DNA from 3 places in the Peribacillus sp. NPDC097264 genome. Region 3 is predicted to be linked to each of the others. Evidence: riboswitches for the same ligand, from Rfam matches in the RefSeq annotation. Region 3 holds a riboswitch; each other region holds the start of a gene.
The links. A riboswitch is a leader RNA that binds a small molecule or an ion and turns the genes downstream of it on or off. The one in region 3 is predicted to bind S-adenosylmethionine.
Positions count from the first base shown of each region.

Region 1 (7,259 bases), on a different contig from region 3:
TAATTGATCAGTTGACATCGACGTTTGATCCGACTAAATACAAAGATGATTATCGAACAGCTTTGCTTGAATTGATTGAATCAAAGAAAACTGGCGAGAAAACCATTACAGCAAAATCTAAAGAACCCGTGGCCAATAATGTGACGGATTTAATGGCAGCTTTACAAGCGTCCATTGACAGGACGAAGCCGGAGAAAATGGTTGTAAAGAAAAAGACGACACGCAAAAGAGCGGAGCCTAAAAAGAAACAAGCGTAAAAAAAGCCTGAGCGAAGTCATATCGCTTAGGCTTTTTTTGTTTTATCCTAGAGGTAGTGTGGTAAATGAGGGAAAAGGTGGTGTCCGAGAATGCATAACTTTTTTAGCATACATATTTCAAAAAAACTTCTTTATATTGCCATGATGGCTGGTTTAATCCTAGTTTATTTTTTCATTTTTATTGAAATTGTGGAAGAACTGAAGGAAGGGGAGTTAATCGAATTTGATAAAATCCTTATCAATTTCATCCAAGTGCCCTTTAGTGAACAATTTATCAGCTTTGTGACTACGCTCACATTTTTTGGGTCGGTGACATGGATAGTCGTACTAATTGGTATATTTGCCTTGATTTTGGCCTTATACAGAAGAAAACAGCTTGCTTTATACTTAATAATCACTTCAGCAATGGGTGGGGTATTTAATTGGGGGCTAAAATATCTTTTTCAAAGGGAAAGACCCGATATCGCTCCATTATTATCCGTTTCCGGATATAGTTTTCCTAGTGGTCACTCTATGGCTTCGGTTATCGTTTACGGAAGCATTGCAGTTGTATGTTTACGAATCGTCAAAAGTAAATATATGAACGGCATTATATGGTTTTTGGCTTTTTTGGCTTCATTGGTCATTGGATGGAGCCGCATTTATCTAGGGGTGCATTACCCGAGCGATGTTGTGGCAGGTTTTGTTGCCGGAGCTGCTTGGCTAACGATATCGGCATGGCTGTTACGATACCTGGAATATAAGGGGCGAAAAAATAGAAGCTAAGGGGAAAATGAAGGCATAAGAAAATCACCAAAATTATCAAAAAAGTGGTGTACTGTGAGGAAAGTAATGATCGCACCTATAAATTTTCATTAAAAGAAGATCTCCTGTTCAATTTGGTAGTTACTTGTTAGGTATAAATAATTAGTAAGGATCTACAGTTTTCCACCCTTTTTAAAAGGAGACAAAAAAATTCGCCCCCTAAAGAGCGACAATGAGGAAATTAATCGTGAATCAACATATAGGCGACGGATTGTCTTTTTCGACTATATATTGTGTTCATATTCTATCATAATTAATTTGGAAATAGCAACTAAATTACTAAAACAAAGGGATTATTTTTATATCATTCTCTTTTCACATCGAATTTTATACCTAGTAAAGAGGTTATTGCTTTTTTTTTGGTATAATCAAATAATTGAATAGATTGAATATAAAGAATGTTTCTTTATTGCAATCTGGAAATTTAAAAGAAATGGAAGATGTCCAATGGAAAATCGTAAAATCATGTCTCTTCAAATTGGGATGCCAAAAGAGGAGGAGCTTTCGGGGGTAAAGATCAAAACGGCAATGGATAAGAAGGCCATCGACTATATCACCGTAACAAAATCAGGGATTGATAGGGATGGAGTGGGTAACAGAAAGTTCCATGGAGGGCCTGACCGTGCACTATGTTTTTATCCCTTTGAGCATTATGATTTATGGAATCGAACATTCAATAAGCAGCTTTCCATCCCTGCATTTGGGGAGAATTTGACGATTGCTGGAATGACTGAACGTCAAACGTTTATAGGCGATATCTATAGCATTGGCGGGACCGTTATTCAGATTACACAGGGGCGTATTCCTTGCTCGACCATCTCCCACTTTAACAAAGAGCCAGAGTTTTTGAAATTGGTGATGGACACTAATCTAACTGGCTATTTTGCTAGGGTTATACAAGAAGGGGTAATTGGCCAACAAGATGATATCGTGTTATTGGATCGGCTTCAAGATAAGGTTACGGTACTTTATGCAACGGATGTCATCCTTCATAAGCGTGATGGGGAGGAGGGGGCAATGTCCTTGCTTTCCATTGAATCCTTGTCGGAAGAATGGGGAGCCTTGCTTTCTAAAAGGATGTATCGTTAAAAAGTCTGAAGAAAATGAAAAAATGATAAATATACTCTTGAAATTATCAGATGATTCATGTAAATTAAATATAAATAAATTTTGAAATGTTTAGAAAATTAAACTTAATAAATCTTATCGAGAGAGGTGAAGGGACTGGCCCGATGAAACCTCAGCAACCAGCCTAGGCAAAGGTGCTAAATCCAGCAAGCAGAGCTTGATAGATGAGGAGAATGTTTCGAAAAAAGCCTTCTTCTTTGAGAAGGTTTTTTTTCTTTACTCTCACACTCATAGAAACTGACAAAAACCATAGTGTTTTTAAGAGAGGGTGTACTAATTGGATTTTCGTAGTGAATTGAAGGAAAGAATGCTAGTTGGAGACGGCGCGATGGGTACGTTGTTGTACTCCTATGGAATCGATCAATGTTATGAGGAAATAAATTGCACCAATACTGATAAAATTGAGTCTATACATAGGGCCTATTTAGAAGCGGGTGCAGATATTCTGCAAACCAATACATATGGTGCCAATTTCAATAAATTGAAACGGTATGGGCTGGAGGAAGAAGTCAGTCGGATCAATCGCCAAGGAGTCAGCATTGCTAAACAAGTAGCGAAAGGGAAGGCTTATGTTTTTGGTACAATTGGGGCCCAGCGTAGTATACGTAAATCGGATTTAAGTATAGAAGAAATAAAACGGGGTTTTCGAGAACAATTATACAGTTTGCTTCTGGAAGATCCCGATGGAATTCTTCTTGAAACATTCTATGATTTTGAAGAGCTTGAAACGGTACTTCAAATTGCTAAAAAGGAAACGGACCTGCCGATTATTGCAAATGTATCGATGCATGAACTTGGAAATCTTCAAAATGGATTTCATTTGAATGAAGCTTTTCAAAAGCTAGAGTACCTAGGTGCAGATGTGGTTGGGGTGAATTGTCGTCTGGGCCCCCATCATATGATAAGGGCACTGGAAGAAGTGAAATTGCCTATGCAGGCGTCGATTGCCATCTATCCTAATGCAAGTCTTCCAGATTATGTGGATGGGAGACTGGTCTATAAAGCGGAACCAGAATATTTCGGTTCAAGTGCACTCGAATTACGAAAACAAGGAGCAACCATTATAGGGGGTTGCTGTGGTACGACACCACTACATATACAAGCTGTGAACGAAATGATTGGCACTTTAGCGCCAGTCAAGGAAAAAATTACGAAAGCTCGACATATAGAAATTATTGAAGTGAATAACCAAAAACAAGAATTAGCTCTTCATGAAAAGGCAAAAACGGATAGAACGATCCTAGTTGAGCTTGATCCACCGAAAAAGTTAGGAATCGAAACGTTTATGGCAGGAGCTGAAGCCTTGAAAAAAGCTGGGGTGGATTCCATTACTTTAGCTGATAATTCACTTGCTTCACCAAGGATATCGAATTCGACCTTAGCCAATTTATTAAAGGCTGAATTAGGGGTGAATCCGATGGTCCATATTACGTGCAGGGACCGAAATCTTATTGGATTGCAATCCCATTTAATGGGGTTGCATACAGTCGGGCTGGATGAAGTTTTAGTTATCACTGGTGATCCTTCTAAGATTGGTGATTTCCCGGGGGCAACGTCTGTCTATGATTTATCTTCATTCGATTTGATAAGTCTGGTTAAGCAATTCAATGAGGGCTACTCCTATTCCGGACAAAGTCTAGGGAAACGGGCTAATTTCAAGATTTCCGCAGCTTTTAATCCAAATGTGAAATATCTCGATAAGGCTGTTCAGAGAATGGAAAAGAAAATCGCTTGCGGTGCTCATTCGTTTTTGACACAGCCAGTTTATTCAGTAGAACAAATAGAAGAAGTCTATCAGGCGACAAAACATTTGGAAACACCGATTTTCATGGGGATAATGCCCCTTACCAGTACGAGGAATGCCGAATTCATCCATAATGAAATACCGGGGATTAAATTACCTGACAGTGTACGGAAAGCAATGGCCTCAGCGGGAGCTGATCCAGTAAAATCAAGGATTGAAGCTATAAATATAGCAAGGGAATTGGTAGACGCAGCCCAAGAGAGGTTCAAGGGAATTTACTTAATAACGCCTTTCTTACGCTATGAAATGACAGCGGAACTTACTACATATATTAAGGATCATGATCGTAAACAAACATCTGAGGTGGCAGGACATGAGTAAAAGGGAAATTAACGTGCAATTACAATCAAAGATTCTTCTTCTTGATGGAGCAATGGGCACCATGATTCAAGCTGAAGATTTAACGGCCGAGGATTTCGGTGGAGAACAATACGAAGGGTGTAATGAGTATTTATCGTTAACCCGTCCTGAAATCATTCAAACCATCCATGAAAAATATTTAGCGGCAGGTGCCGATATTATAGAGACTAATACCTTTGGTGCCACAAGCTTAGTGCTGGAAGAATATCAATTAAGCACGCTTGCATATGAACTTAATAAAGTATCGGCAGAGCTTGCCGTAAAAGCATGTGAAAAATATTCAAGTGATAATTGGCCCAGGTATGTAGCGGGTTCCATGGGACCAACGACAAAAACTTTATCTGTTACAGGTGGAACGACTTTCGATATATTGACCGATTCATATGAGGAACAGGCACTTGGCCTTATAGACGGTGGGGTAGACTTATTACTCGTGGAAACCTGTCAAGATATGCTCAATGTAAAGGCGGCCTTTTCTGGAATTAGATCGGCCATCGCTAAAACTGGCAAGGAAGTACCGATAATGATTTCAGGAACAATCGAGCCGATGGGAACGACGTTAGCCGGTCAGTCCATAGAGGCATTTTATTTATCGGTAGAGCATATGAACCCTCTGGCTGTCGGTTTGAACTGTGCGACAGGCCCAGAGTTTATGATTGACCATATCCGTACTCTAGCAGATCTATCCGACAATGCGATTAGCTGTTATCCAAATGCAGGATTGCCTGATGAGGAGGGGCATTACCATGAATCTCCCACTTCCCTAGCCGAGAAAATGAAACAATTTGCAGAAAAAGGCTGGGTCAATATCATTGGTGGCTGTTGTGGTACCACTCCTGAACACATTAAAGAGCTCTCAAGAGTACTTAAAGATATTCAACCACGGAAATTACCTGAGGCTGCACATGGTCATGCCGTATCTGGCATCGAGCCGCTTATTTATGACGACTCAATGCGACCCCTGTTTGTCGGAGAGCGAACGAATGTCATTGGATCTCGTAAATTCAAGGAATTGATTCGTGCTAAGAAATACGAACCAGCAGCGGAGATTGCCCGGGCACAAGTTAAGAAAGGTGCGCATGTCATTGATATCTGTCTGGCAGACCCTGATGGAGATGAGTTCGGTGACATGAAAGAATTCATTGAAGAGGTCGTCAAAAAGGTTAAGGTCCCTTTAGTCATCGATACAACTGATGAAGACGTTCTTGAACAAGCCTTGAAACATTCCCAAGGGAAGTCCATCATAAACTCAATCAATCTCGAAGATGGTGAAGAAAGGTTTGAAAAAATCGTTCCACTTATTCATCAATACGGTGCGGCTGTCGTAGTAGGAACGATTGATGAAATTGGTATGGCGGTAGACGCCGAACGAAAAATAGAAGTAGCTACTCGCTCAGTGGATTTACTTGTAAACAAATACGGCCTAAAGAAAAGTGACTTGATTTTTGATCCGCTTGTATTTCCAGTCGGTACAGGAGATGAACAATATATTGGCTCCGCATTGGAAACAGTAAAAGGAATTAAAGCAATCAAGGAAAAATTCCCTGAATGTTTGACGATTCTTGGGATTTCAAATGTTTCGTTTGGCTTGCCTTCACGTGGAAGGGAAATATTGAATGCCGTTTTTCTTTATCATTGTACGAAAGCTGGACTAGATTACGCGATTGTGAATACGGAAAAACTCGAACGGTTTGCTTTAATACCAGAAGTGGAAGTGAAGCTTGCTGAAGCACTTTTATTTGATACCTCAACAGAAACACTGGCGACCTTCACTGAATTTTATCGTGGTAAAAAAGCTGAAAAGAAAGATGATGGAATTATTCTTCCATTAGATGAAAGGTTAGGTAACTACATAATCGAGGGTACAAAAGAAGGATTGATCGAGGACTTGAATGAAGCCATAGAGCGTGGTGATGCTCCACTGGAAATCATTAATGGACCATTGATGGATGGAATGAGCGAAGTGGGGCGGTTATTTAATGATAACCAACTTATTGTGGCAGAAGTGCTTCAAAGTGCCGAGGCAATGAAAGGCGCTGTTTCACATCTTGAACCGCTTATGGAAAATTCAGAGGATCATGCTAAAAAAGGCAAAATTCTTTTGGCCACTGTCAAAGGGGATGTCCATGATATCGGTAAAAACCTTGTCGATATCATTCTTTCCAATAATGGTTATGAAGTAGTGGACCTTGGAATTAAGGTTGCACCACAGCAAATCATTGAGGAAGTACGGAAGCATGAACCTACCATTATCGGTTTATCGGGCCTGCTTGTAAAGTCAGCTCAGCAAATGATCTTAACAGCACAGGATTTGAAACAGGCTGGGATTGACACCCCAATTTTGGTGGGTGGTGCCGCATTATCCCGTAAGTTCACCGATTTTAAAATCTCACCCGAATACGATGGACCTGTTCTATATTCTAAGGATGCGATGGATGGTTTGGCCGTTACGAATATCCTACATGATACGAACAGAAAAATGGTTTACCTAGAGGAACTGAAAAATAAACGTGAAAAGGCAAAAGCCAATGCTGCCATCGCCGCATTAATTGAAAAACCGGAACGTAAGCCAGTAAGTGCGGTTCCACTAAGGAATGTACCGGTTCAAAAACCTCATGATGTCAAAAGGCATATACTAAAAAAATATCCACTCGAAGTCATTCAGCCCTATATCAATAGACAGATGTTGATTGGGCATCATCTGGGTCTAAAAGGGAAGGTGGCTGAATTACTGAAGGAGGGTAACGATAAAGCTATACAATTGAATGATTTGGTTGACGATCTGATTGAATTCCTGAAATCCGAACCTGAATATGGATTAAATGCAGTTTATCAATTTTTCCCCGCCCAAAGTGATGGTGACAAATTAGTGGTATACAATCCCGAGGATCGTCAGGAAGTATTGG
Region 1 covers NZ_JBNNSR010000011.1:83,111-90,369, reverse strand. The annotation lists gene ACQKL0_RS17300 (Ku protein) at 1-257, shown strand, start outside; gene ACQKL0_RS17295 (phosphatase PAP2 family protein) at 348-1,022, shown strand; gene ACQKL0_RS17290 (MOSC domain-containing protein) at 1,509-2,150, shown strand; SAM riboswitch class I at 2,262-2,360, shown strand; gene ACQKL0_RS17285 (bifunctional homocysteine S-methyltransferase/methylenetetrahydrofolate reductase) at 2,467-4,314, shown strand; gene metH (methionine synthase) at 4,307-7,259, shown strand, end outside.
Region 1: it holds a riboswitch for S-adenosylmethionine, as region 3 does, so the genes downstream of both, ACQKL0_RS17285 (bifunctional homocysteine S-methyltransferase/methylenetetrahydrofolate reductase) here and ACQKL0_RS12695 (methionine ABC transporter ATP-binding protein) in region 3, are expected to answer to the same signal.

Region 2 (7,259 bases), on a different contig from region 3:
CCCCTCTAGAATAATGACCATAAATCAATAAAAGGAGGCCCACAGCAGAACTATCCCACAAGTAAATGGGAATTTTCCGTTGTGAATCTCCTTATCTCCGTCACATCTATTAACTTGTATTTTAGATTAATATACTAGTTAATGAAAACGCTGTCAAACTATTTATCAAAAAATAGAAAATTGTTTTATATTTTTTATTTAAACATATTCCATAACTCCGTTTTGGAAGTGGTGATCGACGATGCTCCCGCCTCAAGTGCGTTCAGGACCTCATCTGAATTACGGATCAACCCTCCGGCCAAAATCGGCGTTTGCAAATGTTCCTTCACCTCTTTAATCATCCAGGGCATGGCACCTGGCAACACTTCGATATAATCAGGCTTTGTCTTCTTTACCAACTTATAACTTTTCTCCAACGCATGGGAATCTATTAAAAAAATCCGTTGAATCGCGACAACGCCCTTTTGCTTCGCTTTTAAAATCACACTGGACTTTGTCGAAATCAAGCCATAAGGTTGGACCTCCTGGCAAATGAATTCTGTGGCATACTCATCACTTTTGATTCCTTGAATCAAATCTACATGGAAAATCATCTTCTTATTACGTTGCTTGGCCATCAAGCTCACATTTTTCAGCTGTGATATATGTAAATCCAGAAAAACCCCTATCTCATAGGAACTCTCCAAGAACCTCTCGAAATCCTTCATGCTTGCCGAAGCAGGCAGTATCTTCTGATCCATCATATCCTCCTCCTATGCTAACAATCCCATCATAATCAGAACCTGCCGTAAAAACAATAGGTCCCACCATCATTCCATAAGGACGCTCGCATTTATCCAAATTCCACGAGAAAAGAATGCGTGTACCCTAAGCATACAAAAAACCTAAATAAAGAGCCATTATTTAGGCCTTTTGTTGTTTTTTGATAGTCAAAGAGCCAATTTGATATTCATGGCACCCTCAACCAGCTCAAATGACTTAATCTGCCCGACCGGTACCTTTTTCACCATATCCCATGCGTTAAAATCAATTTTGATCATCCGATTATGATATTCAAAGAATGGTGGTTTATTAAACAGTTTATGGTTGATGAAATTAACATTAACCGGTTTCATCCCAACAAGCTGAAACAGAATCGTTCTTTTTTCGATTTGCACCGGTTTCAAGGTGACGGTGAAGGCAACCTTTTTCTTCAACATCATTTTCTTCACCTCTGTAGTCCCGCGCAGCACGATATACTCTGGTGAAATATGCACAACAATGTCTTCTTCGCCTGACTTCTTTTCTATTAAACTTGCCATCATCTTTGCCGTAATGGGGATTGAAACCCCCTCCGTTGTAGCCTTATTTATTATATCCTTGAATTTATCAAACATGGTTTCCCTCCCTTGCCCTATGCAAAAACTCCGTTGAATCATCTTATTCCGAATTGGGTAATTGCGGAACGACCCATTACCGCCCCTTCACTCCCTCTTACCATATTTTATCAGTATCTGTTCTGTTCTAACAGTTGACCACCTTTAAATAAAAAAATGCCACTCGGGATGACAGATGAATGACCGCTCAAACAAAATAATTTAAATTTTGTATTCGTCTTGCAAAACCACCCACAGCGTTCAAATTCTGGTAAAATTAATTCGCACTAAAATACCGTACGATAGAATAGGAGATTACATGATAAAAAAAGGCCTTTCACTAACCGTTATCCTCCTCTGCTTATTCGTCCTTGCTTCATGTTCAAATGATAGCCATCAGGATGCTATGGATAAGGGAATCGAATATCTAGGAAAACGGGATTATCATCAGGCAGCCATCCAATTCGAATTAGCCTTAAAGGAGAAAGAAGGAGATGAGGATGCCTCCGCTTATTTGGATCAGGCAAATCATATGGATACTGCAGTCACTGCATATGAAGAAAAAGAATTTGATACTTCCCTTGAATCTCTAAATGCCGTCATTACGAATAAAAGTACATTGAACACGTTGCAGACCGAAGCTAAAAAACTAAAAGAACAAGTCCTTGCTGATCAGGAAACAACCTCTTCGTTTGAAGACACGATGAAGCTGGTGAAAGAACTGATAGCAAAAGAAAATTACAGTTTAGCACAAAAGAAATTACGACTTTTAGAAAAAAGCTTGGAGTCGGATGAATTGCTATCAAGCTATCAATCCGAGTTGACTAAACTTACGGAACAAGTCGATCTTGCCCTGAAAGACCAGGAAGAAACGCAACCAGAAGAAAAGAAAGTAAAGAAAACTGAAGATAAGAAAACCGTAGAAAAAGCCGACGGTCAAAAAACTGCGTACCAACTATATCAAAATGGCCGTTATGGGTTCTCCATGTACTATCCCAAAGGCTTAAATATGGACACCCCACCAACCAATGGTGATGGAGCCAGGTTCTATAATGAGGAATTTGAAATTACCGCCTTTGCTAGCCATACGAATGTAATCAACGATGAAGAAACGATTGAAATGTATTATGAAGATGCTTTGAAAAATATCACAGAAGAAATCGCCTATCAGCGACTTACAGACGATTGGTATGTCATTTCCTACGAAGAAAATGGGAACGTTATCTATAAGAAATACTACTTTAATGATCAGGTCGGCACTACCTTTATCATTACCTATCCCGCTAGCGAACAGGAAAAGTACGGTCCAATCACCTCTCATATCGCAGAGACCTTCACCCCATCCACCAACTCATGACGGGGTGAGAATGATGCCACAAACCGTCCAGATACGCTTCGGTTTGTGGCTCTTTCTATTGTCAACAACCGATGTCCTTACCTGTAAAGAAGGTAAGTGGATTCGCAGCTGTTAGATCTAAACGTACATTCCCTTTGAAAATAGCCGCACCATCAAAAGAAGCAGCCAGGTCCCTTTGCCTGGCTGCTTCTTTCATTTACCCTCGTATTATTCAAAATGCAAGGTATAGTCGTCTGCTTTAATCCATTTTAATTTCTTTGAGAAAACGTAGATTAGTACAAGGTTCAACACAACCGGAAGAATGAAGAAAATGATGACCATGATGGATATGTTACTGAAAATCCATCCGCCTTCCGCCAGTTTCATGTAGTTCAAGGGACCGACCAATCCCGATAAACCAAATCCAGCACTATATGGGGTCCCTTGTATGTTTAACAAACCTGCCAACGCACCAAGAATAGCTGACGTGATTAACATGGGAAACGCAATTTTCGGTTTCATGAAGAAATTCCTCATTTGAATCTTAGGGGAACCCAACACATGGGCTAAAGCCGTCCCTAATGAATTCGCTTTGTAGCTTGCAATGGCTAGGCCCACACCAGCTGCCACGATTCCTAGGTTGGCCGCACCCGATCCTATACCTGAGAGCATAATGACCGTCGCCACCCCAACCGTTGAAATGGGAGATAAGATAATGAGACAGAAGATAACGGAAATAATGGCTCCCATCAAAATGGGCTGCAAGGACGTCACGTTAGCGATGCCGACTCCTAATAGTCCCGTAGCGGATTTTACGTATGGCAGAATGAAGTATCCAATCATTCCTGGTACCAAGATACTTAAAGTCGGCATCAAAAGAATCGCATACGCCTTTAATCTGTCGCCAATTAGTTGCAGGAACAATACGGTCAATGCCGCGGTAATTCCGGTATTGATTACAACGCCAATCCCATTAAGGGCAAATAAACCGTCAGCCGTTTTCTGGATGGCACCACTTCCGACCATGGCCGCGATCCCGATACTGGCCGTTTGAATGGATGGTAGCTTGAACGAAATCCCGACCATCACCCCAATCATGACAGGTAACAAGCTCATCACGAAAACGGTGATATCGAATATATGCTGTAACACGGGAAAATGTGGAATCAATAGTTTAAGTATTTCCCCTAACAAAGCATTCGGAATTAATGAAACGACAATCCCTATGCTCATCCCCGTTAATAATTTATTAAAAAAATCTCTCATCTGAATAATCCCCTATCTCGCTGTAATGTACACAATTATAAGAAATATTCTGACAATAGTCAAAGGATTTTTTTAATACTTCACCGCGAAAGTGTATAAAAGTATTTAAACTAAGAGAAACTACTTTCTAATAACGCTTATATTCTAAATTATCTGTTTTCTATTGACCTTTACTAATACTACCTGTATAGTCGTAATTAATTGAATAGTTCATTTTCTTATCCAGAGAGGTGGAGGGACTGGCCCTTTGATACCTCAGCAACAGACTTTACTGTACTGTGCTAATTCCAGAAGTGTTCAACTTGAAGATAAGAAGAGAATATAAGCATTGCTGATTATACCTCTTCTTTTTTAAAGAAGAGGTTTTTATATTTTAATAAGGAAAGTAGGAATCTACCATGTCTATCACTTTAACGAAAGCTCCATTCAAAGCCGACCACGTAGGAAGTCTATTAAGACCAGAAAGTATACATCTGGCAAGAAAGCAACGGAAAGAAGGAATCATTACCGCAGAACAATTACGCGACGTTGAAACGAAGGAAATCAAGCGTATCGTCGATAAGCAAATAGAAATCGGTTTAGAGGCAGTGACTGATGGGGAATTCAGACGCACCTGGTGGCACTTTGACTTCTTGGAACATTTAAATGGAATCGAAGGGTATGTCACGGAAAAAGGTCTCACCTTTGATGGAATTGAAACAGAACGTTATAACGTTCGGAATACAGGAAAAATTTCTTTCAACCCAGATCACCCCTTTATTAAAGACTTTATTGAGTTTAATGAAATCGTGGACGGACGGGCTGTGGCGAAACAAACCATCCCTAGTCCCAATCAATTATTTGCGGTAGGTGTCCATAATGAAGAAATCTATCCTGACATCGAAGACTATGCAAAAGATATTATCAAAGCCTACCAAGATGCTTTACAAGCCTTTTACGATGCCGGTGTACGTTATTTACAATTAGATGATGTATACATAGCCAGGCTTTCCGCTCCGGACTTCCAGTTCAAAGAGGGGAAATATACAAGGGAACAATTAATCGATTTAGCATTGCGCGTGATTAATGGGACGTTGGAGGGAAAACCAGAGGATTTGGTTGTCACGACTCACCTTTGTCGTGGAAATTACCAATCGACTTGGGCTTTTGAAGGCAGCTATGCCCGTATCGCCCCAACTCTATTGGCCAAGGAAAATGTAGATGGATTTTTCTTGGAATACGATGATCATCGTTCAGGGGATTTTAAACCATTAGAACACATTCCAAATGACGGCGCACAAGTCGTTCTTGGCGTGGTTACTTCGAAGAATGGCGAACTTGAAGATAAAGAAACCGTTAAATCACGTATTAAAGAAGCGGCACAATTCGTGCCACATGAACACTTGTGCTTAAGCCCTCAATGCGGATTCGCTTCCACACATCTTGGCAACAAGCTAACGGAAGAGCAGCAATGGGAAAAGTTAAAATTCGTTGTGGATGTCGCCAAAGAAGTATGGGGATAAGAACAAAAAGGGACGAGCCTATGCTCGTCCCTTTATTCAACAACATCGATCGTCCTCATCCTCTTTCTTCCCCACTACATCATCTGTCACCTTATCATCGAGCTGGTTCTTCAATGTCAATTCTGCGGCCTTTCCATCACTTGGCGACCCATCGGAAAAATACATCGGAAATAAGGAAAAGAACATAATATAGAAAGAGAAATATATGAATTGGTACCAGAGGACCGACTTCTCCAAGATTCCCTGATAAACCAAACTATATATCAACAACATGCTAATTAGGTTAAAGAGGGCTCCCCCTAAGTAAATCAAACTATTCGTGAACTTATTATCATATTTTAATCCCTTGAACTCACAATGCCCATTCCAAAAGTAGTATTTTCTCACTTCTATATTGCAAAAGGAGAAAACCTTTTCTCCACATCCGATCTTGATTTTTTTCTCCGTACCGCCAAATAGCGTGACAAAGAATAGATGCCCACCTAAATGAATGAGCGTGACAACCGGTAAAATCAGAAAAAAGGAAAAGAGAAATTTAGTGATATCAGACAAACCGAACATGCCAATCATCCTCCTTATTTGAGCTTGGTGTATACAGACAAGTCCTTATTCGAAGGATGATACTCTCTTACCCGGTGTGGATACGTTATAACTAGTAAATATTCACATGTCTTAAGGGACTCCCCCTTTAACCCACAAAAAACCGGCAGATCATCTGCCGGTCCATCCGTTGCTATCGCTCCAATTCAAGAGTGCCAAAGACCTCATCATTACTTTGTCCCGGCTTCATCCCAACATGTTTATACTCTGGAGTGAAGACCGATGTTTTGATGGGACAAGCCATCTGCCTCTGCATGTTTCCTTCTCCATCGGGCACTTCGACTATCATGCCACGCGCTTGCAGTTGCGGGTGATTGGTCGCTTCAGAAAAAGTCAGCACCGGTTCGACACAAGCCTCGAACTCTTCGAATATGCCCTGCCATTCTTCAAATGTCTTTTCAAGAAATGCATGCTTGATGATCCTTTTGAATTGGATGCTACTTTCCGCATCTTGCTTCATGCTTAACTCGAACAGTTCAGGCTGTCCGATTGCTTCACATAACACTTCACGGAATGATGGCTCCAAGCTTCCAACCGAGAAGTAACGGCCGTCTTTCGTTTCATAAAAATCATAAAATGTTCCGCCATTCAATACCAACTTTTCCGGTTCAAGCTCCAATCCACCCTGTAAATGTAGGGGGGCAGATATCGCGTTCAAAGCAAAGCTGCAATCGGTCATGCTAATATCGATGAACTGACCTTCACCCGTCCGCTCCCGGAAGATGACTGCCGACAAAATCCCGATGACAGCATGCATGGAGCCTCCTGCAAGGTCGGCTATTTGTGTTCCATTTTTTGCAGGTCCTCCTTTTTGCGTACCTGAGTAACCGGACAACCCCGCTATCGAAATATAGTTGATATCATGACCTGGACGATTCTTGTAGGGACCAGTCTGACCAAAGCCAGTAAGCGAACAGTAAATCAACTTTGGATTGATTTGTTTTAATTCTTCGTATCCCAGCCCCAACCGATCCATGACACCCGGCCGGAACTGTTCAAGGACAATATCATATTCCTTCACTAGATTCTTTACGGCATCAATCGACTCCTGCCGTTTCAAATCAAGGGCAACCGATTTTTTTGAACGGTTCAAATATTGATCGACTCCCCATGTATCAGCCTTGGCCGGCCGTTCAACCTTCAACACTTCCGCTCCTAAGTCTGCAAGCATGAGCGTAGCGAATGGCCCTGGCAAAAGTG
Region 2 covers NZ_JBNNSR010000001.1:10,479-17,737, forward strand. The annotation lists gene ACQKL0_RS00060 (glycerol-3-phosphate responsive antiterminator) at 195-740, opposite strand; gene ACQKL0_RS00065 (hypothetical protein) at 930-1,376, opposite strand; gene ACQKL0_RS00070 (hypothetical protein) at 1,675-2,712, shown strand; gene ACQKL0_RS00075 (hypothetical protein) at 2,774-2,908, opposite strand; gene ACQKL0_RS00080 (PTS transporter subunit IIC) at 2,920-3,957, opposite strand; SAM riboswitch class I at 4,173-4,272, shown strand; gene ACQKL0_RS00085 (5-methyltetrahydropteroyltriglutamate--homocysteine S-methyltransferase) at 4,356-5,459, shown strand; gene ACQKL0_RS00090 (hypothetical protein) at 5,496-6,020, opposite strand; gene ACQKL0_RS00095 (CaiB/BaiF CoA transferase family protein) at 6,193-7,259, opposite strand, start outside.
Region 2: it holds a riboswitch for S-adenosylmethionine, as region 3 does, so the genes downstream of both, ACQKL0_RS00085 (5-methyltetrahydropteroyltriglutamate--homocysteine S-methyltransferase) here and ACQKL0_RS12695 (methionine ABC transporter ATP-binding protein) in region 3, are expected to answer to the same signal.

Region 3 (7,259 bases):
TAGGTGAGTTAACGTTAAAAATGGATACATTGAATGTTGATTCGATTGAAATGCCTAAAAAGACATTGGTTCGATTTGAGAAATAAGTTGAGGGAAGCCTTGGTCGATAAGGCTTCCCTCAGTTGTATGCAAATCCAAATCAAAAAGTAATTACTTAAGCCATCTTCGTTTGCTGGTTGCCTTCCATTTCTGATTCTTCGTCAAAAATGCGTTGCTCGGACTCTTTATCGAAGAAATGGGTTTTATTCATATCAAGGGCCAGGTCAATGGCATCACCAGCCTGGATGATATGTTTGGCATCCACCCGGGCAACAAAGTCCTGTCCTGCGAATGTCGAATAAAGCATGATTTCGGCACCCATTAGCTCGGCCACATCGACTTGTGCCGTGAAAGTTGAAGTGGGCGATGCGGAAATGAATGTTTCTTCGTTATGGAAATCTTCAGGCCGGATGCCAAGAATGATGTCTTTTCCGATATAGCCTTGATTACGAAGCGTATCCATTTTGAAAGGGGGCACCTCAAGTGTTTGCTCCCCAATTTGAATGAATCCATCCTGCAAGGTACCCGTAAAGAAGTTCATGGCAGGTGAGCCGATGAATCCGCCTACGAAGACATTTACAGGCTTTTCATAGACATCCTTCGGTGCGCCCACTTGCTGGATGATGCCATCCTTCATGACTACAAGCCGGGTGGCCATGGTCATGGCTTCTGTTTGGTCATGGGTGACATAAATCGTTGTTGTATTGATCCGTTTGTGCAGTTTAGCGATTTCTGCGCGCATTTGTACCCGAAGTTTTGCATCAAGGTTGGAAAGGGGCTCATCCATCAAGAAGACTTTGGCATCCCGAACAATGGCCCTTCCAAGTGCCACACGCTGGCGCTGCCCGCCAGAAAGGGCTTTAGGCTTCCGTTGTAAGAAGTCTTCAAGTCCAAGGATCTTGGCAGCATCATGGACGCGTTGCTTGATTTCCTTCTTCGGCGTTTTCCTTAGCTTCAGTCCAAAAGCCATATTGTCATAGACGGTCATATGAGGATATAAAGCGTAGTTCTGGAAAACCATCGCAATGTCCCGATCTTTTGGAGGCACATCATTGACCCGCTTGCCATCTATAAAAAGATCCCCTTGGGAGATGTCCTCAAGGCCGGCAATCATCCTTAAAGTGGTCGACTTTCCACACCCCGAGGGTCCGACGAAAACAATGAATTCCTTATCGGCCACGCTAAGGTTGAAGTCTTTAACGGCTGTCACCTTATTATCATAAATCTTGAAGATATGATCCAATACTAACTCTGCCATGAACTATTCCTCCTCTTAAACTCCTAAATTCGTAATGATATTTATAGTCTACTCTATCAATACTGAAATAAATATGGGCACACTGCACAAAAGGGATAATTATCCTTTTTGCTCATTTAAGAGAATGAGGAGGTAGGCAGCCAAAGCATGCGGGAAATTCCGTACATCCAGTCCTGTTTTTTCAGCGAATTTATCTATCCTGTATTGCAGGCTGTTCCGATGGATATAAAGTTGTTTAGCTGCCGATGAGGCGTTGGAATTACATTCGATATACGTTTTAACCGTTTTGATCAATTCATGATCCTGCCGCGTCTTGCCAAGCAATTCATTGATGTACCATCTTTTATCCATGTCAGTACAGGCATTCATGAGTGCGTAGGGGATAATATTGGGTAATTCTGTCACCTTAACATCGGATAGATGGAGCAAAGAAAGTGTGAAACATTTTCTCTCTTGTATCAGATGGTGATGAAGGTCCGCATCGACAGGGTGAAATTGACCGGCATAGACCCTGATCTTCACGTAAAAGTCACTCTCGAGTGTAGATGAGATGGCGAGAAAATCATGCGTCGATAAGGGTTCATCCATGTCTGATTCAATTAAGGTTCCCGCCGTTCCATTCTCCCAGACCAGGATGGAATCGGATGGTACGAATGAGAGAATCGCTTCCTCGAAATGATCGTGTGAAAAATCCCCATGGGCCAGGTTAAAGTAGGTGAACCGGACATTCTCCCAGTTCGTTAGGGGCTGGGAGGCACGCGGCCCAAATAAAAAATCATTCCAAGTAGTTTGGGTAGTGGAGGTGTTTGGACTTTGGAGTGATGGAGTGTCAAAGAGTAGCGTAAGCAAACGGATTTCCTCCGCCGATATGTCTGAGCGGGGAATGCCAATTGTATGGCCGAATGGATCTTCCAACCAGAAATATGCCGAGATGTCCTGTGCATCTTTTTTATCTGAAAGGGAGTTTGGGAATGTATGTTTAAGCTTATTAAGCATCATGTTCACCTTCTTTCCATTCCATTATATCCAAAAAGGGCAAAGCGGAAAAGAAAACAATGACTGAATTCATAGGTATTGTTAATCAGTAAAGGCCTGCCCCAGACAGGAGCAGACCCATACTTGCTGTTTCCTTATTTCATCCAATCGGGTTTACCGAAGCCTTGGAACTTGTCATCAATCACTTTTTCAAATTCGGCACTTTCTACAACTGATTTAATATCTTTTGCAAATTGGGCGTCTTTATCCTTAGTGTTTACAGCCACGACATTGCGATACGTATCTGGCATGTTTTCTAATGCAAGAGCATCTTGAAGGTCCATTTTGGCGGCAATCGCAAAATTACCAGGAACGGCCGATAGGTCAACACTGTCCGTTGCACGAGGTAATTGTGCCGATTCCAGTGGTTCGAATTGAATGTTCTTCGGATTCTTTGTTACATCTTTCTCAGATATTCTTAATGGATCAACATCCGGATCCACTTCAATCAGGCCCTCATCCAATAAAACTTTAAGTGCACGGGAGAGGTTGACTGGGTCATTGGGAACGGCGATGGTCGCACCATCTTTAATATCGGCCAATGATTTGTATTCCGTGGAGTAAATGCCCATCGGTGCCGTTGGAACAATAATAAGGTCAGAGAGCTCTAAATCATGTTCCTTTGCGAAATTATCCATATACACTTTATGCTGAAAGAGGTTGGCATCGATCGAACCATTACCAAGTGATTTATTCGGCTGGATATAATCACTGAATTCGACGATGTCCACTTTGTAGCCAAGGTCTTCAAGTCCGGGTTGTATGGCCTCTATGACCATGTCGGCATAAGGGCCAGTCGTTGCCCCGATTTTTAATTCTTTTTTGTCCTCCGTTTTAGTTGTCGCATCGTCATTTCCGCAAGCTGACAACCCAAGGGCTAATGCACATATAGATAATAATGAAGTGATTTTTTTCATGAAAAATTCCTCCTTGTTTAATGTAGTGTCATCGTTAACATTCATGAATCTTATCGTTTGTTTACATAGTGAGAGGCCTTATCGCCTATCATTTGGATGATTTGGACAAGACAGATCAGAACGACCACCGTTGTGATCATGATCGTGTTGTCATAACGGTAATAGCCGAAACGAATCGCGAGGTCACCGATTCCTCCTCCGCCGATTGTTCCTGCCATAGCCGAGAAGCCGATGAGTGATATCGTCGTTAATGTCACGCCTTGGATGATTCCAGGCCTTGCTTCAGGAAGAAGCACATCCTTGATGATCATCCATGGGGAAGCGCCCACTGCAATGGCGGCTTCGATCACTCCCTTATCTATTTCCCTCAATGCAGATTCTACGATCCTAGCGAAAAAAGGAATGGCGGAGACTGATAGGGAAACGGAAGCCGCTAGCGGTCCAATCGTTGACCCGGTAAGGAATTCGGTTAAAGGAAGCAAAGCGACTAAAAGAATGATAAACGGAATCGAGCGGACTAGATTAACCACGAAACCGAGGGATCGATTCAACGTGATATTTTCAAAGAACAAATTCCTGGTCGTCGTAAACAGCAATACTCCTAGAGGCAGTCCAATCAGGAGGGCAACCGCAAGGGAAATTCCGACCATATAAATCGTTTCCAGAAAGGCTTTATTAAGGTCAGGTAAAATATTGATGATGGAATCAAGCAGTGACATGCTTTAACACCTCCACAGATTGGGTCCGGCTTATTATGTATTCAAGGGCTACTTGCACTTCTTCAGGCTCACCAATCAATTCGATGATCAAGATTCCTAGAGGGACATCCTGGATATATTCAATTTTCCCGTGCAGGATATTCCCTCTGACAGAATAGTTTTGTAGAGTATCCGAGAGAATCGATTCACCAGCGGTTTGCCCTTCAAATTGTATTTTGATAATCGTTCCTTTGTTTTCCCTTATAAGGTGGGGAGGAAGTTCAAAATCCAACACGCTGCTGATGAACTGCTTAGTCAGTTCTTGTTTGGGTTGGGAAAATATTTCATAAACAGGGCCATCTTCGATAATTCGTCCATCTTGCATGACGGAGACACGATGGCACAGTTCCTTGACCACTTCCATTTCATGGGTGATCAACACGATGGTGATGCCCAGTTCTTTATTGATCTTTTTCAACAACTGTAAGATCGACTTCGTAGTGGTTGGATCAAGGGCTGATGTCGCTTCATCACATAATAGGACGGTAGGGTCATTCGCTAAGGCCCGTGCAATGCCTACCCGCTGTTTTTGTCCGCCACTGAGTTGAGCCGGATAAACATCTTTTTTATCACGAAGGCCAACGATATCCAATAGTTCCAGCACGCGGTTAGTAATGACCTCCTTTGGTTGATGGGCGGCTTTCAAGGCGAAGGAGATATTGTCAAAAACCGTTTTGGAACTGACTAGGGAAAAATGCTGAAATATCATGCCGATTTTCTGGCGTTGTTTGCGAAGCTCCTGGCTTGATAAGGTTGTTAAGTCGACGCCATCGATGATGATGCTACCATTGGTCGGACGCTCAAGAAGATTCAGACAGCGAATCAATGAACTCTTTCCCGCGCCGCTATACCCGACAATCCCATAAACCTCTCCCGTTTGAATGGTTAAAGATACATTATCCACTCCGATAACTCGGGTATTCTTCGAGATATATTCCTTTCGAACTGAACGAATTTCAATCATGATGCTATCCTCCTTATACATAAAAAAGCTACCTCTATCATTCAGAAAGAGGCAGCGAAATTATATCCCGTCTTATCTTTCAGAATGGTATTTCATTCTGCAGGAAGGGGCACCATTCCCGATGTGGGGCGGTTGCCGGACGTCATAGGGCCTGGTCCCTCAGTCACTCTTGATAAGTTAATTACTATTTTAGTATTTTATTATTTTTTTAATATAATCTATATTATTTGTTAAATACAGTAATGTCAATTATTTTTTGAATTTTATCAAGATTATGAATCGAACGATCTACTTGCCCAGATTATAGTGGCCATTTGCTAAGTTACACGGAACGTCCCGGATCTTACATGGCCTGTCTGCGTAAGAATATGGACTTTGATCACTCCCATCATTAGAAAAAATATTATACTTGTAAAAAGTATGGAGAGATAATACATTTATTGTAAGTAAATTAGAAAATAAAGGATGATGAGTTTTTCCAAAAAAATGATTGGGGTGGAAAGTCATGCTGGAAATGAAAACGATAAATGATGTGGTTTGCGTAAAAGGGACACCGGAAGGAAACAAATCAGGCATGAGCGTGAATGTGTTCTTAACCGATGGCATGTTAGTTGATACGGGGGCAAAAATCTTGTTGAAGGAACTTACTCCATTCTTTGAAACCGCTGATTACGATATGGTTGCGCTGACGCATTATCATGAGGACCATACGGGTGGGGCCGCATGGATACAGGAACATAGGAACGTTCCCATCTATATTCATCCGATGTCCCTCGATATTTGTGCAAAGGATGCAGAATATCCCGATTACCGTAGAGTTTTTTGGGGAGATAGGGATGCCTTCAAGGCAGAACCATTAGGAGGGGTCGTCCATTCACGCACTCAAACATGGGAGCCAATCTTTACGCCAGGGCATTCGAGGGACCATATGGTTTACCTGAACCATAGTAATGGCATGCTGTTTTCGGGTGACCTGTTTGTAACGCCGAAAACGAAGCTAGTTTTAAGGGAAGAATCTATCCCGGTCATCATGGAATCCATCAAGAAACTGCTTCAGTATGATTTTAAAGAGGTCTTTTGCTGCCATGCCGGATATGTCCCGAACGGAAAGGAAATGTTTGAAAGAAAGCTCAGTTACTTGGAAAATCTGCGCGGTGAAATTCTGCGTTTGCATGATCAAGGATTGGAAGTCCATGAAATTCAGCAAAACGTGTTGCCTAATCGGTATCCGCTTATCGAGATATCCGGTCATGAATGGGATTCGGAGCATATCATTACATCGATCCTGAAAGAGAGTAGGGTGTATTCAGAGGACAGGAAGAAATGATGAATAAGAGGAAAGAGGATAGATAGGGCCCAAGAACAAGGCAGGAGTCTCATTGTAATCCTAGTGAAAATTTGATACAGTTAAACTGAAAAATAGTATTTCGTCTAGAAATGGGTGCAGATAAGAAAGTGTAGCTTATCTGCTTAAAAGGGAAGTCGGTTAGAATCCGACGCTGTCCCGCAACTGTAAATGAGAGCGATTCGAAGGAATGCCACTGTCTTTTTTGCAAGAAAAGATGGGAAGGTTCGAAAAGCGATGATCATGAGCCAGGAGACCTGCCCGTTTTTAGCACAACGCCAGAAACCTACGAGGATAGGGGGTGTTAAGTGCGAAAAATTAGCAAGAACATGCTTTCTTATTTTTGTAGAAAAATGGGGAATCATGGTCATTTTTGTTATGTTTCGTTTGCACTCTAACAACTTCTGAATGGGAAGTTGTTTTTTGTTTTTTACAAGTCCATATTGGACAACATTCAAAAAGAATCCTGTTAATTAGACAGGACAGCTATCATAGGGGGCCATATCATTGTTTGGTACAGTTGAGCATTTTACGGACTATTTAAAAGCGCAAATCATGCGTAACTTTTGTGTGGAAGAAATGATATCTTTAGATGATTGCCGAGCAAGCTTGATTGAGGAAATCCAGGTTCATGGCAAAAACGTAGAAGATAGGAAAGAATACGAAGCAAATCTTGAAAGAGCCTTTAGCCAAGTGAATCTAGAAATATTCGGCTATCAAGAAATCAAATAAAGAGCCGCCCATAAGGGAAGCCCTTGTTTTCAATCTTTATTGATGTTCGGTTCCGTTTCATCATGAAAGTCATGGGCTTCCTCAATGTTCAAGGTGTCCGCGGCTTCATAGACGTTTCCGCCAGCAAGTCCTTCATTGATGATACGATCGATATCGAGGTATACAGAATCCTTACCGTCATACTCGGTATCCTTCAGAAATGTAATCTTTT
Region 3 covers NZ_JBNNSR010000007.1:92,128-99,386, reverse strand. The annotation lists gene ACQKL0_RS12720 (hypothetical protein) at 1-86, shown strand, start outside; gene ACQKL0_RS12715 (ABC transporter ATP-binding protein) at 155-1,297, opposite strand; gene ACQKL0_RS12710 (PucR family transcriptional regulator) at 1,397-2,293, opposite strand; gene ACQKL0_RS12705 (MetQ/NlpA family ABC transporter substrate-binding protein) at 2,428-3,249, opposite strand; gene ACQKL0_RS12700 (methionine ABC transporter permease) at 3,300-3,968, opposite strand; gene ACQKL0_RS12695 (methionine ABC transporter ATP-binding protein) at 3,955-4,971, opposite strand; SAM riboswitch class I at 5,041-5,150, opposite strand; gene ACQKL0_RS12690 (MBL fold metallo-hydrolase) at 5,477-6,298, shown strand; cobalamin riboswitch at 6,394-6,595, shown strand; gene ACQKL0_RS12685 (hypothetical protein) at 6,824-7,048, shown strand; gene ACQKL0_RS12680 (hypothetical protein) at 7,078-7,259, opposite strand, start outside.